DNA from 4 places in the Comamonas sp. CAH-2 genome. Region 1 is predicted to be linked to each of the others. Evidence: predicted binding sites of a transcription regulator. Region 1 holds the regulator's gene; each other region holds the start of a gene.
The links. The regulator FNR, encoded in region 1, switches genes on or off when oxygen is low (the NO sensors DNR and NnrR bind a similar motif). The targets are predictions, from matches to a motif close to TTGATNNNNATCAA.
Positions count from the first base shown of each region.

Region 2: the regulator FNR is predicted to act here: its motif matches at 1,459-1,472, upstream of FYM52_RS09125 (PAS domain-containing methyl-accepting chemotaxis protein).
Region 3: the regulator FNR is predicted to act here: its motif matches at 2,493-2,506, upstream of FYM52_RS11005 (DASS family sodium-coupled anion symporter).
Region 4: the regulator FNR is predicted to act here: its motif matches at 2,435-2,448, upstream of FYM52_RS00970 (MBL fold metallo-hydrolase RNA specificity domain-containing protein).

Region 1 is NZ_VSWF01000042.1:5,157-9,317, forward strand. Features, by position in the region: gene FYM52_RS16475 (sulfite exporter TauE/SafE family protein) at 1-239, opposite strand, end outside; gene hemN (oxygen-independent coproporphyrinogen III oxidase) at 245-1,624, opposite strand; gene fnr (fumarate/nitrate reduction transcriptional regulator Fnr) at 1,829-2,554, shown strand; gene FYM52_RS16490 (hypothetical protein) at 2,626-2,931, opposite strand; gene FYM52_RS16495 (FixH family protein) at 3,178-3,465, opposite strand; gene ccoG (cytochrome c oxidase accessory protein CcoG) at 3,541-4,161, opposite strand, start outside.
Region 2 is NZ_VSWF01000012.1:10,392-14,552, forward strand. Features, by position in the region: gene pheT (phenylalanine--tRNA ligase subunit beta) at 1-549, shown strand, start outside; gene FYM52_RS09110 (integration host factor subunit alpha) at 558-884, shown strand; tRNA gene FYM52_RS09115 (tRNA-Pro) at 989-1,065, shown strand; tRNA gene FYM52_RS09120 (tRNA-Pro) at 1,170-1,246, shown strand; gene FYM52_RS09125 (PAS domain-containing methyl-accepting chemotaxis protein) at 1,602-3,143, shown strand; gene FYM52_RS09130 (H-NS histone family protein) at 3,238-3,549, opposite strand; gene FYM52_RS09135 (propionate--CoA ligase) at 3,786-4,161, shown strand, end outside.
Region 3 is NZ_VSWF01000017.1:31,594-35,754, forward strand. Features, by position in the region: gene FYM52_RS11000 (lactate dehydrogenase) at 1-886, opposite strand, end outside; gene FYM52_RS11005 (DASS family sodium-coupled anion symporter) at 887-2,395, opposite strand; gene FYM52_RS11010 (hypothetical protein) at 2,665-2,874, opposite strand; gene FYM52_RS11015 (MBL fold metallo-hydrolase) at 2,898-3,536, opposite strand; gene azu (azurin) at 3,636-4,091, opposite strand.
Region 4 is NZ_VSWF01000001.1:216,119-220,279, reverse strand. Features, by position in the region: gene katG (catalase/peroxidase HPI) at 128-2,329, shown strand; gene FYM52_RS00970 (MBL fold metallo-hydrolase RNA specificity domain-containing protein) at 2,599-4,014, shown strand; gene FYM52_RS00965 (DUF6882 domain-containing protein) at 4,117-4,161, opposite strand, start outside.

The DNA of each region.
Region 1 (4,161 bases):
ATCGCCAGGGCGGCCACCGCCCCCAGCATGCCGTAACCCAGCAAACGCCCGGTGTGGAATTGCAGGGCCGCCCAGCCAGGCACGCCGCGGGACGACGCCACAGCGGCGCCGGCATGCAGGCGCACGGCATGGGCCTGCCCCTGGATGACGGCATGGCAGGGTGCGGCACACATGGCAAGACAATGGGGCCCACCCACGAGCCCCATGAAAAATGCCGTCCAAAGCAGAGAAAGCGCCATAAGGATCAGATGATCCGCGAAAACCTGGCCCGGTTGCGGTCTGCCTGCAAATAACGGTCAAACACCAGGGCGACGCCGCGCACGAAGAACCACCCCTTCTCGGTCACCTTGATGCAGTCGTCCTGGATTTCCACCAGGCCTTCTTCTTGCTGGCTTTCGAGTGCAGCGATTTCCGCCGCGAAATACTGCGGGAAGTCGATCAGCCATGCGTTGTTGATCGACTCGAACAGCACCTCGCCCTGGCACATGATGGTCATGATCACGGCGCGGCGGATCAAGTCATCGCGCGTCAGCGCCAGACCGCGCACCACGGGCAGGCGTCCCTGGTCCAGCAGGTCGTAATACTCTTCCAGCGTCTTGGCGTTCTGGCTGTAGGTGGCGCCTACGCGGCCGATCGCCGAAACCCCCAGCGCAATCAGATCGCAATCCGGCTGGGTGCTGTAGCCCTGGAAGTTGCGATGCAGTCGCCCCTGGCGCTTGGCCACTGCCAGCGCATCCTCAGGCAAGGCAAAGTGGTCCATGCCCACATACACGTAGCCCGCATCAATGAAACTGGCGATGGCCGCCGAGAGCATGTTCACCTTGTCTGGCGCAGGTGGCAAGTCCTGCTGCAGGATGCGGCGCTGGGCCTTGAAACGCTCGGGCAAGTGGGCGTACGCATACAAGGCAATGCGATCCGGGCGCAGCTGTGCCACCTGTTGCAGCGTGCGCGCAAACGATTGCGCGTTCTGCTTGGGCAGGCCATAAATCAGGTCCACATTGATGGACTGGAATCCCAATTCGCGCGCAGCGGCCACCAGATCGAACACCTGCTCGGCGGGCTGCTCGCGGTGCACGGCCTTTTGCACATCGGGATCGAAGTCCTGCACGCCGAAACTCAGGCGGTTGAAGCCAACTTCCTTGAGCACAGCCAGGCGCTCGCGCGTCACCGTGCGCGGGTCCACCTCGATGGAATACTCGCCAGCAGGATCAAAGGCGAAACGCTCGCGCAGCATCTGCCACAGCTCACGCAGCTCGTCATCGGACAGGAACGTGGGCGTTCCTCCGCCGACATGGAACTGGCTGACCACCTGCCCCCGCCCGCAGTGCTGCAGGTGCAGATCGACCTCGCGCTCCAGATAGCGCATGTACGTGGCAGCACGCTCATGGTGCTTGGTCACGATCTTGTTGCACGCGCAGTAATAGCACAGCGATTCGCAAAACGGGATGTGCACATACAGCGACATCGGCTGCTTGGCAGCCGCAGCGACTTTGCGTTGCTTCAGAGCCAAGATATAGTCGCTATCACCAAACGCTTCCACAAACCTGTCTGCTGTGGGGTAAGAGGTATAGCGTGGACCAGGTACGTCGTAACGACGCAGGAGTTCGGGTGTGACGACAGTCATGAATCTTTTTTCCTTGATTGTTAGACTGTGCACCAATGGCCCGCAACCATCCTTGACGTGAATCAAGAGGTCTGCGATCAAGCAATGCCACAATTTTGACAAGCATCATTCACCGCAATCCCAGTTGTAACAGCTTCTTTTTTACCGACCTTTAACGCACCGCGTGACCCGCAAGAATGCCTGCACCACGCCGCGTCCGAGTACATGACCCCTCCAACCATCAAAGTCACCTGTTCCAACTGCAACCTGCGCGAGCTGTGCATGCCTGTGGGGCTGAGTGAGCAGCAGTTGCAGCGCATCGACGAAATTGTGGCCACCCGCCGCAAGGTCAAGCGCGGCGGCACCCTGTTCCGCAACGGGGAGCCCTTCACATCGCTGTATGCCATCCGCACAGGCTTTTTCAAGACCTGCGTGGCTACCGAAGATGGTCGCGACCAGGTGACAGGCTTCCAGATGGCCGGCGAGATCATTGGCCTGGATGGCATCGTGCATGACCACCACACCTGCGATGCGGTGGCCCTGGAAGATGCCGAAGTGTGCGTGATGCCGTTTGACGGGCTGGAGGAGGTGTCGCGCGAAGTGACGGCCCTGCAGACCCACGTGCACAAGGTCATGAGCCGCGAAATCGTGCGCGAGCACGGTGTGATGCTGCTGCTGGGCAGCATGCGCGCCGAAGAACGCCTGGCGGCCTTCATCCTAAATCTGGTGCAGCGCCTGCACGCACGCGGCTTCTCGTCGTCGGAACTGGTGCTGCGCATGACGCGCGAAGAGATCGGCAGCTACCTGGGCCTGAAGCTGGAGACGGTCAGCCGCACTTTCTCGAAGTTCGTCGAAGAAGGCATGGTGGAAGTCAAACAGCGCCACGTGCGCATTCTGGATACTGCCGCGCTGCAACGCTTGGTCAACAGCCACCAGGACTGCAACAAGTAACCACCTGCCGCTGCCTCAGCGCAGGTACACGAAAAAAGGCCTCTCTGGATTTGCAGGGAGGCCTTTTTACTTCACGCGTTGTTGGGATAGCAGGCTTGCAGCCGCTCGGGATCACCAAGCCCGGCCGACGGCGCCTGGGCTTGGGCATTGACCGCGGCGCTGGGCAGGGCCAGCACCATGGTCATCCAGCCGGCCACGGCGAAGACCGCCCAGAACGCAAAGAATGCCAGGGTGTAGATGGCCGTGCGCGACAACTCCACCGCCTGCCCCATCCACAGCATGTCGTGCGGGTCAAACGCCGCGAAAACCAGCATCTCCATCACGCCGGCCGCCACAAAGGCCGGCCAGCCAATCCACATCCAGCGTCGTGTCCACATAAAAGCACTCCTTCGCAAGGGGTTGTGCATAAATTGTGTCCACAGGCACTGCACCCTGGTTGTGGGACAAACACTGAATAAAAAAACATAGCTGCCAGCGCTTGATTCCATTGAATTTCAAATAATTTTCTATTTGAAACCTACTGATTACATGCGCCAGCAGCTATGTTTTAAGCCAATCCCCTCTGCGCGGTCATGCCCCCCGTGCTGCCGAGAACAGCACAAACGGCCTGTCAGCACGCCGCATCACTTGGGTGCCAGGTTGGGCAAATCGTCCGCAGGGGTGGCGGCATGGTTGCGCACCGCGTGCGCAGGCGCATGGCTTTTGTCCGGGTTGCGCAATTGCTCGTTGATGTTCACGCCCTTCTGGTAATAGTCGGGGTCCACAACCGGGTCCGCGCCACGCGTGGCAATGACCAAGGTGACAATGCCCGCCACCACCACAATGGCAGGACCTGCCAGCACCAGCCACACATGGCCGAATTTCCACCAGGGAGCGGTCGAGACTTCGGGCTTCATTTCAGCTTGAGACATCCTAGACTTTCTGAGAGATAAACACACATTGCGCACAATGCCCAACGGCAGCGTGCGCCAGACCAGCAATCACCATCAACGCGGCACCACGAACACCGATTTTTCGGACACACGACCCTCGCCGCTGCGCGCATCGATATCGAACACGATGTGGTGCGAACCGGGCTCCGCCACCCCGTAGGGGATCTGCACCCGCACGGCCACGCCGCGCGTCTGGGCGGGCAGCACTTCAACCTCGCCCCCCTCGACCAGTTCGATCCCGTTGAGCCCATGCACCTGCACATGGTAGGTCTGGGTGGCCTCGGTGGCGTTCATGACCTGCAGCCGATAGACATTCTCGAGCTTGCCACCGGCCACGATCCGGGCCAGCGAGGCTCGGTCACGGATCACGTCCACCTTCAACGGCTCGCGCAGCGCCATGCTCACCACCATCGCCACCGACAGGCCGACCAGAACCGCACCGTAAATCAGCACCCGAGGACGGGCGATGCGCCGCAGGATCTGGGAGCGTGGCCAGCGCTGGGTAACGGCGTTTTGCGTCGTCAAGCGGATCAGGCCCCGCGGGTAATGCATGTTGTCCATCACGTTGTTGCACGCATCGATGCACAAGCCACAGCCGATGCACTCGTACTGCAGGCCGTTGCGGATGTCGATGCCCACCGGGCAGACCTGGACACAGAGCTTGCAGTCGATGCA
Region 2 (4,161 bases), on a different contig from region 1:
GAAGCGCTGCTGGCACCGCTCAAGCCTGTGTTCGAGCCTGCCGAGCACCCGGCCATGCACCCCGGCCGTTGCGCCCGTGTGCTGCTGGACGGCCAGGCCATTGGCTTTGTCGGCGAGCTGCATCCCCAGTGGCGCCAGGAATGGGATCTGGCCCAGGCGCCGGTGATGTTCGAGCTGGAGCTGGACGCCGTGCTGGCCCGCCAGGTGCCCGTGTTTGCCCCCGTGGCCAAGCACCAGGCGGTGGAGCGCGACATTGCCGTGGTAGTCAAGGAGGCCGTGACCCATGCCCAGGTGATGCAGGCGATTGCCGCGGGCGTGCCCGGCGGTATGCTGCGCCATGCCGTGCTGTTCGACGTGTTCCGTCCCAAGAAGCTCAAGGCCGGTGAGGAAGCGGCACCCGGCAGCCTGGCGCAGGACGAGAAGAGTCTGGCCGTGCGCCTGACCCTGGGTCGCGATGATGCATCGCTGACCGACGTGGACATCGACACCGCCATGCAGGCGGCGATTGCCGCCTTGCAAACCCAAGTGCAGGCCCGCCTGCGCGGATGAGGCAGACCATGGAAGCAAGCAAAGTGCTGATGGACAGCGACGTGGACACAGCGGGCGCCTTGACCAAGGCCCAGTTGGCCGATCTGCTGTTTGACCAACTGGGCGTGAGCAAGCGCGAGGCCAAGGACATGGTGGATGCCTACTTTGACCTGATCGCGCAAAGCCTGGTGCAGGGCGAGGAGGTCAAGCTCTCGGGCTTCGGCAACTTCCAGATCCGCACCAAGGCGCCGCGCCCCGGACGCAACCCGCGCACCGGCGAGCTGATCCCCATCGATGCACGCCGTGTGGTGACCTTCCACGCCAGCACCAAGCTCAAGGAGCAGATCCAGGGCTGAGTGGAGGGCTAGGTCCTTGATTTCAAAGGATCTGGTTGAAATCTGTGGTTTGCGGCGTCTGATTTGCCTCAGATGCTACAAAAACTGGATTACAATCATGGCTTCGGCGTGTAGCGCAGCCTGGTAGCGCACTTGCATGGGGTGCAAGGGGTCGCGAGTTCGAATCCCGCCACGCCGACCAATTTATCGAAAATGTGCCAGATACCCATCTGGCACATTTCACTTCCCAAGCATCCTCAGTGTTTGGAAAAGTGGGTGTCAAAACCGCGGTATAATCTGAGGCTTCGGCGTGTAGCGCAGCCTGGTAGCGCACTTGCATGGGGTGCAAGGGGTCGCGAGTTCGAATCCCGCCACGCCGACCAGTTTGAAAAGGCCTTGATCTTCAGATCAAGGCCTTTTTCATTGGTGCATATAAATCACCAAGCATAGCGGCTAGCGCAGGCCTGGCCGGCTTTTGCAAGATCTTTGGTACAGAACACCAGAAGCAGCGTGCGCAAGTAGATATGTTTTTGGTAGCGGGTCAAGCCCTTTCTGCGCTTTGTTTCACGCAGGACAAGGCTTGGATGCCGCCGCGTTAATTAACGTCAAACTGTCATCGTGGGGCCGTGGCAGGCACTTAGGATCGCGCCTTTGTCTGGCGCCAGCCATGCCTTGCACCAATTTTGTGCGTGTGCGGGGTCTCTGAGAACGACGTGTATGCGCGAAAACCTTTCCGTGATGGACCAAGAATTTGATTACCCGGCGGACGAGCTGTTGATGTCCACCACCGACAGCCAGGGGCGCATCACCCACTGCAATGCCGCTTTCGAGCGCGTCAGCGGCTACACCATGCAGGAATTGATGGGGCAGCCGCACAACCTGGTGCGTCACCCGGACATGCCGCCGGAGGCCTTCAAGGACATGTGGTCCACGATTGGCCATGGTCGCAGCTGGAAGGGGCTGGTCAAGAACCGGCGCAAGGACGGCAGCTTCTACTGGGTGGCAGCCCATGTCACGCCCATCGTGCACCAGGGCAGGCCCGTGGGCTATATGTCGGTGCGGGCCAAGCCCACGCGGGCGCAGGTGCAGTCGGCCGAGGCCCTGTATGCGCAGTTGCATGCCCAGCGGGGGCAACCGCAGCCTTCGGTGGCGCTGCACGCCGGTCATGTGCGCCGCCAGGGCTGGCGCAACCACCTGGGCAAGCTGCAGCGCCTGTCCTTCACGCAGCGCATGGCCTGGATGCTGGCACCGGTGCTGGCGCTGGCCCTGATTTTCCCCTGGATGGGCTGGATCCAGCCGTGGCAGCTGGCCGTGCAGGCGTTGGCGTTGTTGGCGTGGATGGGATTGGCGCTGTGGCGCTTGCATGCACGTGTCAGCCAGCCGTTTGCGCAGGTGCAGGCGCTGGCCACGGATCTGGCCGGCTGCCAGCTGAACAAACCCTTGCCGCCCTTGTTGCCGGGGCGCCATCCCATGGCCTTGCTGATGGAGCGCTTGCAGCAGATTCACATCAACCTGCGCGCGGTGGTGGGCGATGCGCGGCATGAGATTGGCAGCTTCACCGATCTGTCGCACGGGATTGCGGCGGGCGCCACCCACCTGGCGCAGCGCACCGATGTGCAGGCCGGCAAGCTGCAGGAAACGGCCAGCACCATGCAGGTGTTGGCCCAGGCGCTGGGGCAGTCGCAGCAGACCACGCTGGAGGTGATGGCGGAAAGCCAGAAGAGTGCGCAGCTGGCGTCCGAGGGTGGCAAGGCCATGGAGCACGTGGAAAGCCTGGTGGAGAGCATCCGCCGTTCGTCGCAGCAGATGGGCAGCATCATCGCCACCATCGAGACGATCGCGTTCCAGACCAACATCTTGGCGCTGAATGCCGCGGTGGAGGCCGCGCGCGCCGGCGAGCAAGGGCGTGGTTTCGCGGTCGTGGCCGGAGAAGTGCGGGCCCTGGCGCAAAGCAGTGCCCAGGCGGCGGGGGAAATCCGGCGGCTGATCTCGGACTCGCACACGCAGATGGGGCAGGGGGTGGAGAAGATGCAGGATGCCGGGCGTACCATCGCCGAGGTGGTGCAGGCTGTGGCCCATGTGAGTGATCTGATGGGGGCGATTGGCGATGCCTCGCGCGACCAGGCCAGCGGCATCGGTCAGGTGGATGCCGCCTTGCGCGATCTGGACACGGTGACCCAGGGCAATGCCCGCCAGGCCGAAGAATCGGCGCAGTCCGCCCTGGGCATGAGCAGCAATGCCGCCATCTTGGGCCGCACCTTGGAGGTCTTCAGGCTGTAGCGGAGTGCGGTCCCCATCGGTGGATGGGGGTTGGCAATCAAAAAAGCCCCGGAGCACTTGGCTGTCGGGGCTTTTTTGATGGGGTGTGCGCGGTTCAGGCGGCTTGTTGGTCCTGGATCAGGAAGTTCAGGCGGTCCTGGCCGGCGATCCACAGTGGGGGCTTGCCGCGGCCGGTCCAGGTGGCGCCCGTGGCGGGGTCGCGGTACTTGGGGGCCACGGTCTTGGCACCGGTGCTGGCGGCCACGCGGGTGGTTTTCTTGGAGAAGACGTCTTCTTCGGTCAATTCGTACTCGGCCACGATGGCGCGCACCTGGGCGATGGCAGAAGCCAGGGCTTCTTTGCGTGCCGCTTCAATTTGCTTTTCCAGTTCTGCGCGCTGGGCCAGTAGCTCTTTATAAGTAGTCATCAAGTTCAGAGGTATCGGTGAAAAGGGGAGTTACGCCGAAACGCAATCTCAATTGGTTTTCCATTTTATCTGAGTTTGCAGGAAACAAAAATTAATACGGACAGGGAGTGCAGCTTTCTTGCGGAAATCGTGGGTCGCTGAAGAAAAGGTGCTGCGCTCTACGTAATTCCACGAATGAAAATTGCATTCCAGGGGCGTCAGCTTGTCGAAAGAGCGCCGTGAATAATGGCCGGCAGATAAAAAGTCAAGGAGACGAAACCATGGTGTCATTTGCTGAATTCCATCAGCGCTCGATTGATCCCGCCACCCGCGACGCATTTTGGGCCGAGCAGGCGCGTTGGGTGGATTGGGCGCAAGCGCCGCAGCAAATCTGCGATTACAGCAACCCGCCATTCGTGCGCTGGTTTGCCGATGGCCGATTGAATCTGTGCCACAACGCCGTGGACCGGCATTTGGCCGATCGTGCGGAGCAGGCCGCCTTGATCGCGGTATCGACCGAAACCGAAACGGAAAAGACCTACAGCTACCGCGAACTGCATGCCGAAGTGCAACGCATGGCCGCGGTGCTGCAATCGTTTGGGGTGGAAAAGGGCGACCGGGTGCAAATCTATA
Region 3 (4,161 bases), on a different contig from region 1:
GGGCCTCGGTCTCCTGGGCATTCAAACCGGGCAGGAACGGGGTCGAGGCCCCGCGCGCGCCGATCAGGTGGGGCAGGGACACGCAGGTGTCGCGCACGCCCAGCAACTCGGGCATGCAGGTGGACACGGCGAACACCGACTGTTCGTCGGCGACGATGGCCTTCACCAGCCGCGCAATGCAGCCACCGATGCCGAAGTTGGACACGCCCTTGCCGGCCTTGATGCGGTAGGCCGAGGTGCGCACGTCCTCGGCAATCCGCGCCTGCATGGCGGCGTCGATGGGCCGGCCCAGCTGGGCGGCAAACTCCGTCACCGGCATGCCCGCGATCTGGGCGCTGCTCCAGTGCGGCACGGACGAATCCCCGTGCTCGCCCAGCACATAGGCGTGGACGGACTGCGAGGCCACGCCCAGGTAGTCGGCCAGCCGGTCGCGGAAGCGGATGGAGTCCAGCGAGCAACCGGTGCCAATCGCGCGGCCCGGCGGCAGGCCGTAGCGGTGCACGGCGATGGCGGGCATCACGTCCACCGGGTTGGTGGCGAACAGCAGCACGGCGTCGGGCGCCACCTTCAGGACCTGGTCGATGATGGTGTCCGTCATCTTCAGGTTCTGCTGCAGCAGCTCCAGCCGCGTCTGGCCGGGCTTGAGGCTGGCGCCGGCGGTGATGACCACCACCGAGGCCCCGGCCAGGTCGGCGTAGTCGCCTTCGCTGACGCGGGCGGCCGTGCCAAAGGCGGCGGCATGGCCGATGTCGGCCGCCTCACCGGCGGCGCGGGCCTCGTTCTGGTCGACCAGCACGATCTGGCTGATGCCCGGCGTGGCCGACAGCAGGTAGCCGGCGGCCGCACCGACCTGGCCGGCGCCGATGATGCCAATGCGTGCCCCCATTTACAGCACCCCCATGGCGGGCCACAGGGTGGCGGACAGCAGCAGGATCAGGCCCAGGCCGGCCAGCGTGACCACGATGCCGACCTTGGCGAACTGCGCGGTGTTGAAGGCATTGGTGCCGTAGCACAGCATGTTCTGCGGCGCGTTGGTGGGCAGGATGAAGCCGAAGGAGACCACGAAGCTCTGGATCATGACGATGCCAAACGCGGTTTCGGGGCTCACGGGCAGGGTCTGCGTGAAGGCGATCATGATGGGGATCAGCGTGCTGGCCAGGCCGGTGGCCGAGGCAAAGCCCAGGTGCAGCACGATGCTGAACACCGACAGCGCGGCAATCACGCCCACCACGGGCAGGGCCGACAGGCCCATCTGGCCCAGCGTCTGCTGCGCCAGCCAGCCGGCGGCGCCGGTCTTGGACAGCAGGTTGCCCAGCGAGATGGAGGCGGCGAACAGCACGATCGTGCCCCAGGGCACCAGCTTTTCGGCCTGCGACCAGTGCATCACCCCGATCTTGGGCATCAGCAGCAGGGCAATGCCGATCTGGGTGGTGGTGGTGGTGTCAAACGGGTGCAGCATGCCCTCGGTGGACCACATCACCAGCAACAGTGCCGCCACGGCCATCAGGCGCTTTTCGGAACCGCTGACCGGGCCCAGCTCGGCCAGTTGCTGGCGCAGCTTGGCGGTCATGTCCTCGCCGGCGGGCACCTGGGGACGCAGGATCCACATCGCGGCAAAGAACAGCACCACGCACATGCCGATGGTGAACGGCAGGGCCGTGATGAACCACTGGCCCCAGGTGATGTTGTGGCCAAAGGCCTGCTGCATGAAGTTCAGGCTGATGATGTTCTGCGCCGCGCCGGTCTTGATCGCCATGTTGAAGATGGAGCAGGCACTGGCGGTGACGATCATCAGGGTGGCACCCAGCGAGCTGTTCACGGCCAGACCCAGGGCGGCGGTGATGCCGATCATGATCGGAATCACGGCGCCCACGCGGGCCGTGGCCGAGGGGATGAACAGGGCCAGCACGAAGCCGACGATCATCGCGCCCAGCACCAGGCGGGCTGGCGAGACGCCGATCTTGCTCATGACGATCAGCGCAATCCGCTTGTCCAGGCCGGTGTGCTTGAGCGCCACGGCCAGGAACAGCGCGGCCGCCACCAGCAGCACGGCGGTCGACGAGAAGCCGCTGAGCATGGTGGTCAGCGCGGCCGAGGAATTCATCACCTTGCCACCTTCGGTCAGCGAGGTGCCCATCAGCCCCAGCACGGCGGCGCCGGTCAGGATCACCGCGCTGTTGGCGGGCGAGACGCATTCGCTGATCCACAGCACCACGACCAGCACCAGCAGGCCCAGGGCCACCTGGCCCGAGGCGCTGAGGCCGGCCGGCTGCGGCAGGGCCAGCACGATGCCGTACAGCACCAGGGCCAGCAGCAGGAAGGCGAGTTTTTTATTGGAATCGGGTTCCGGTCTGGAGGTGATGGGACCGGTTTCGGGTGCGGGCGTAGACGCCATAGGAACTCCTCGCAAGCAATGCATCGTTACGTGATGCAACCATGCTAGTTCTTGCAGGGAGACTTAGGTATTAACCCGTATGCGTTCTGCGCGAGATTTGATCCGCGTCAAGAATTTCACGGGCCCGCACCTGCTCGCGGACGCCCGCGCACCGCCGACCGGCACGGGCCCTGCCGCACTGGCGAGCGCGAGAAAACATCAGAAAAGTGAGCTTTCTGCGCAAACAGGATGAGCGCCAGCGCTGGTTTTCATTCCAACTTCGGTACACCTTAGTAGCTGCGCAGCACGGCGCGCAGCAGCCACCCGGCCCCCGCCAGCAGCAGGCGCAACCCGCAGAACACGGCGCCCAGCACCGCCGCGTGGCGCAGGGACTGCGGCCAGTCCATGACCCACGGCTGCCCCTGCCACGCGGCCCAGCCGGCCGCCAGGGCGGGCACGACCAGCAGACCGATCACCGCGGCCACAACCAGCAACCGCAAGCAATGGCGCGCCGTGGCGCCCATCAGGTGTTGCCGACGTAGGGGTTGGTCTGGCGTTCACGCCCGAAGCTGCTTTCCGGGCCGTGGCCGGGGATGAACACGGTCTGATCGCCCATGGGCCACAGACGCTGGACGATGGAGTCGATCAGCTGCTGGTGGTTGCCCTGGGGAAAGTCGGTGCGACCGATGCTGCCGGCAAACAGCACGTCGCCGACGAAGCAGCGCTCGGCCTGCGGGGCGTGGAAGACCACGTGGCCCGGCGTGTGGCCCGGGCAGTGGCGCACCTGCAGCACCTCCTGGCCGATGGCCACGGTGTCGCCGTCGTGCAGCCAGCGCGTGGGCTCGAACGGTTCGGCCGGGGGAAAGCCGAACATGGCGCCCTGCTGGGGCAGGCCGGCGATCCAGAAGCGGTCGCCCTCGTGCGGGCCGATGATGTCCAGCTGGCGCTTGCGCGCCAGTTCGGCCACGGCGCCGGCATGGTCGATGTGGGCGTGCGTCAGCCAGATGGCCTTGAGCTGCAGGCCCAGGCGCTCCAGCTCCCACTCGATGACGTCGATGTCGCCACCGGGGTCGATCACCGCCGCCTCCAGCGTCTGGTCGCACCAGACCAGGGAGCAGTTTTGCTGGAAGGCGGTGACAGGAATCGTGTGGTACTGGAACATGGCGGTCTGTGCAAAGTGGCTGCTGCGATTGTGCCCAAGCCCGGGCCGGAAAAAAGCCGGGCGCCGGGCTGCAGGCCCACCTTCTGTGAGGTGCGCCGCTCAGCTGCCCAGCTTGAGCACGCCGCGCATGATGAAGGAGTGGCCCGGGAAGGAGCAGAAGTAGGTGTACTCGGTGCCGGCCTTGAGCTTGGCGACGTCCAGGTTCACCGAGGTGGTCTCGCCGCCGCCGATCATCTTGGTGAACGCCAGCACGCGCGCATCGCCGGGCTTGACGTACTCGTTGGCCGCGCCGGCCTTCAGGCCATCGGCGGCCGCGGCGTTGGTGTCGGCCGTGGTGGCCAGCACGATGTTGTGGCCCATGGTGGACTTGGACATCTTGCCGGTGTGCTTCAAGGTCATGGTGAAGCTGGTGCAGGACTTGGGCACTTCCACGCTCTTGATGTTGAACTGCATCTGGTCATTGCCTTCGATGGTGACGGCGCAGTCGGCCGCCAGGACCGGGGTGGCAAGGCTTCCAAGGGCCAGCAGGGCAACAGTCGTGCAGATTTTTTTCACGCAAACATCCTTTGCATCAAGGGGGAGGAAAGATGGCGCAACGCCGGCGGCGCTGCTTCTGTCGGCATTC
Region 4 (4,161 bases), on a different contig from region 1:
AAGCAAGGATAATTCGAGGCATCAATTGCAAACAGCTATTGATTTAATAAGTTTAATATCGATTATTAATTGATATTGCACTCCCGAAACCGTCGACTTGTCGGCCTCGCAGAAACGGAGATTCCCCATGACCACTGAATCCAAGTGCCCCTTCCACCAAACCAACAGCGGCACCGCTGCCAAGGGCGGTGGCACCACCAACCGTGACTGGTGGCCGAACCAGCTGCGCGTGGATCTGCTGAGCCAACACTCCGCCAAAAGCAACCCCATGGACGAAGGCTTCGACTATGCACAAGCCTTCCAGCAACTGGACTACGAGGGCCTCAAGCGCGACCTGCGCGCGCTGATGACCGACTCCCAGGACTGGTGGCCTGCCGACTTCGGCCACTATGGTCCCCAGTTCATCCGCATGGCCTGGCACGCCGCCGGCACCTACCGCATGCAGGATGGCCGTGGAGGTGCTGGACGCGGCCAGCAACGCTTCGCCCCGCTGAACAGCTGGCCTGACAACGTCAACATCGACAAGTCGCGCCGCCTGCTGTGGCCCATCAAGCAGAAATACGGCAACAAGATTTCCTGGGGCGATCTGATGATCCTGTGCGGCAACGTCGCACTGGAGACCATGGGCTTTCGCACGTTCGGTTTTGCCGGTGGTCGCGTCGACACCTGGGAACCCGATCAGGATGTGTACTGGGGTGCGGAAAAGGAATGGCTGGCCACCAGCGACAAACCCAACAGCCGCTACAGCGGTGACCGCGATCTGGAGAACCCGCTGGCTGCGGTGCAGATGGGCCTGATCTACGTCAACCCCGAAGGCCCGGACGGCAATGGCGACCCACTGTCGGCCGCCCGCGACATCCGCGAGACCTTTGCCCGCATGGCCATGGACGATGAAGAGACCGTCGCCCTGATCGCCGGTGGTCACACCTTCGGCAAGACCCACGGCGCAGGGCCAGCCAGCCACGTCGGCACCGACCCCGAGGCTTCCGGCCTGGAAGCCCAGGGCCTGGGTTGGGCCAGCAGCTTTGGCAGCGGCCACGGTGGCGACACCATCACCTCCGGCCTGGAAGTGACCTGGACGCAAACCCCCGCACAGTGGAGCAACTACTTCTTCGAGAACCTGTTCAAGTACGAGTGGGTCAAGACCCACAGCCCCGCCGGCGCCATCCAGTGGGTGGCCAAGGATGCCGGTGACGTCATCCCCGACGCCCATGGTGGACCCAACAAGAAGCCCACCATGCTGACCACCGACCTGTCGCTGCGCATGGACCCGGCCTACGAAAAGATTTCGCGCCGCTTCCTGGAAAATCCCCAGGCTTTTGCCGAAGCCTTTGCCCGCGCCTGGTTCAAGCTGACCCACCGCGACATGGGCCCGCGTGCACGCTACCTGGGCCCCGAAGTGCCCAAGGAAGAGCTGGTCTGGCAGGACCCTGTGCCCGCCGTCAACCACCCGCTGGTGAATGCCGCCGACGTGGCCGCACTGAAGGCCAAGCTGCTGGCCTCCGGCCTGAGCGTGCAGGAACTGGTGGGCACGGCCTGGGCCGCGGCTTCGACCTTCCGGGGTTCGGACATGCGCGGCGGCGCCAACGGGGCCCGCATCCGCCTGGCCCCGCAAAGGGACTGGGCCGTCAACCACCCTGTGCAGCTGGCCAAGGTCCTGGCCGTGCTGGAAGGCATCCAGCGCGAGTTCAACAAAGCTGCCGAGGGCGACAAGCGCATCTCCTTGGCCGACCTGATCGTGCTGGGTGGCTGCGCCGGTGTGGAACAGGCCGCCGCCGATGCCGGCACGCAGATCTCGGTACCGTTCACCCCCGGTCGCACCGACGCCAGTGCCGAGCAAACCGATGCCGCATCGTTCGATGTGCTGGAGCCTGTGGCCGATGGCTTCCGCAACTTCCAGAAGCAGGCGTTCGCAGCGCCTGCCGAGGCCTTGCTGATCGACAAGGCACAACTGCTGACGCTGACCGCCCCCGAAATGACGGTGCTGCTCGGCGGCCTGCGTGCCATCAACATCAACACCGATGGCAGTGAGCACGGTGTGCTGACCGCGACACCCGGCAAGCTGACGAACGATTTCTTCGTCAACCTGCTGGACATGGGCACCCAGTGGAAGGCGCTGGACGATGGCACCTACGAAGGCGTGTGCCGCAAGACCGGCGCCAAGAAGTGGACCGGTACCCGTGTGGACCTGGTGTTTGGCTCCAACGCCATCCTGCGCGCACTGGCCGAGGTGTATGCCGAAGCAGGTTCCAGCAGCAAGTTCATCCACGACTTCGTGGCCGCCTGGACCAAGGTCATGGAACTGGACCGCTTTGACCTGAAGAAGTGAGACACCACACTGGGGCACCGGCCCCAGCGCTGCCCCGCTCCTGCCGCGCCCTTCGGGGCGCTTTTTCTTGGCAGCGTACACCTACGGTGCCAGGCAGCGCGCGGTTTGCCCTGTATCAAGCCAGGCTGCCACAGCGGGCCACGCACCGCGCCTGGCTTGAACTGCCCTCCGTTTCTGGCGTATGGTGGACCTGTGCACCACCGCTGCACAGGCCTGTCCGAGGGTGGTGTGCTCTCCTGTAACACAGGGACAGGCCCGGATCCTCATTCATGCAGATCACTTTTCATGGTGCCGCCCAGCAAGTCACGGGATCGTGTTTTCTGGTGGAGGCGGCGGACTGCCGTTTCCTGATTGATTGCGGCATGGTTCAGGGCAATCGCGAAGCCCGGGAACGCAATTACGAACCCTTTGCCTTCGACCCGCGACGCATCGATTTTGTGCTGCTGACCCATGCGCACATCGACCACAGCGGCATGCTGCCGCGGCTGGCCATGCAGGGCTTCAACGGGCCAATCTTCACCACGCCGGCCACCCTGGACCTGGTCGACGTCCTGCTCAAGGACAGCGCCCACATCCAGGAAACGGATTTTGAACGCAGCACCCAGCGGGCCAGCAAGCCCAACGGGCGGCACCGCCACCACAAGATAATGCCACCGCTGTACACGCTGCGCGATGTGAACCACTGCCTGCGGCTGTTCCACACCGTGGACTACGACACCGAGTTCTCACCGCATGCCTCGGCCAAGGTGCGCTTTCGTGACGCGGGGCACATCCTGGGCTCGGCCATCCTGGAAGTCTGGCTCACCGACGAGCAGGGGCGCACCCGCAAGCTGGTGGCCAGCGGCGACCTGGGGCAGCCGGGGCGGCCCATCCTGCGCGACCCCACGCCGATTGACAGTGCCGATGTGCTGCTGATCGAGTCCACCTATGGCGACCGCCTGCACAAGGACATGCCGTCCACGCTCGACGAGCTGGTCGAGGTGGTCCAGCGCACGGTCGCCAAGGGCAATGTGGTGATTCCCGCCTTCGCCGTCGGCCGCACCCAGGAGCTGATCTATGAATTCCTGAAGCTGTCCTCGCAGGGGCGGCTGGGGCCGCTGGACATCTTCATCGACTCGCCGATGGCGATTGCCGCCACGGAAGTCACCCGCAAGCATTTCACCCTGTTTGACGACGAAGCCCGCGAGCTGTTTGCGCAGGCCAAGCAGCTGACCCAGCAGCTGCGCATCCATTTCGTGAGCGATGTCCAGGACTCGATCAAGCTGACGCGCGTGCGGTCCGGGGCCGTCATCATCTCGGCCAGCGGCATGTGCGATGCCGGGCGGGTGATCCACCACCTGCACCAGAACCTGGGACGCCGCGAATGCGCCGTGGTGATTGCCGGCTTCCAGGCCCAGGGCACACTGGGGCGGCGGCTGGTCGATGGCGAACGCCATGTGCGCCTGCTGGGCGACGACATCGAGGTCCAGGCCACGGTCCACACCCTGGGCGGCTTCTCGGCCCACGCCGACCAACGGGCGCTGCTGGACTGGGCACGGGCTTTTGAACGGCCACCGGCCAAGGCCTATGTCATCCATGGCGAGGCCCAGGCCTCGCAGGCACTGGCCTCGGCACTGCGCCAGCAACAGGGCTGGGGCACCAGCGAGGTGGTCGTGCCCAGCCACGGTAGCGCGTACGCCCTGTGAGCGCCATGCCAGTGGCCTGGCGCTGAGGGCAAGCCGCCTGGGCCCGGACGGTACGCTCCACGGTGGCAGGCACGGTATCAGCGCCGGGACTCGGCCGTGCCCTCAGTTCAGCGCCAGATCGTCGTCCACAGCCACCTGCAGGTGCAG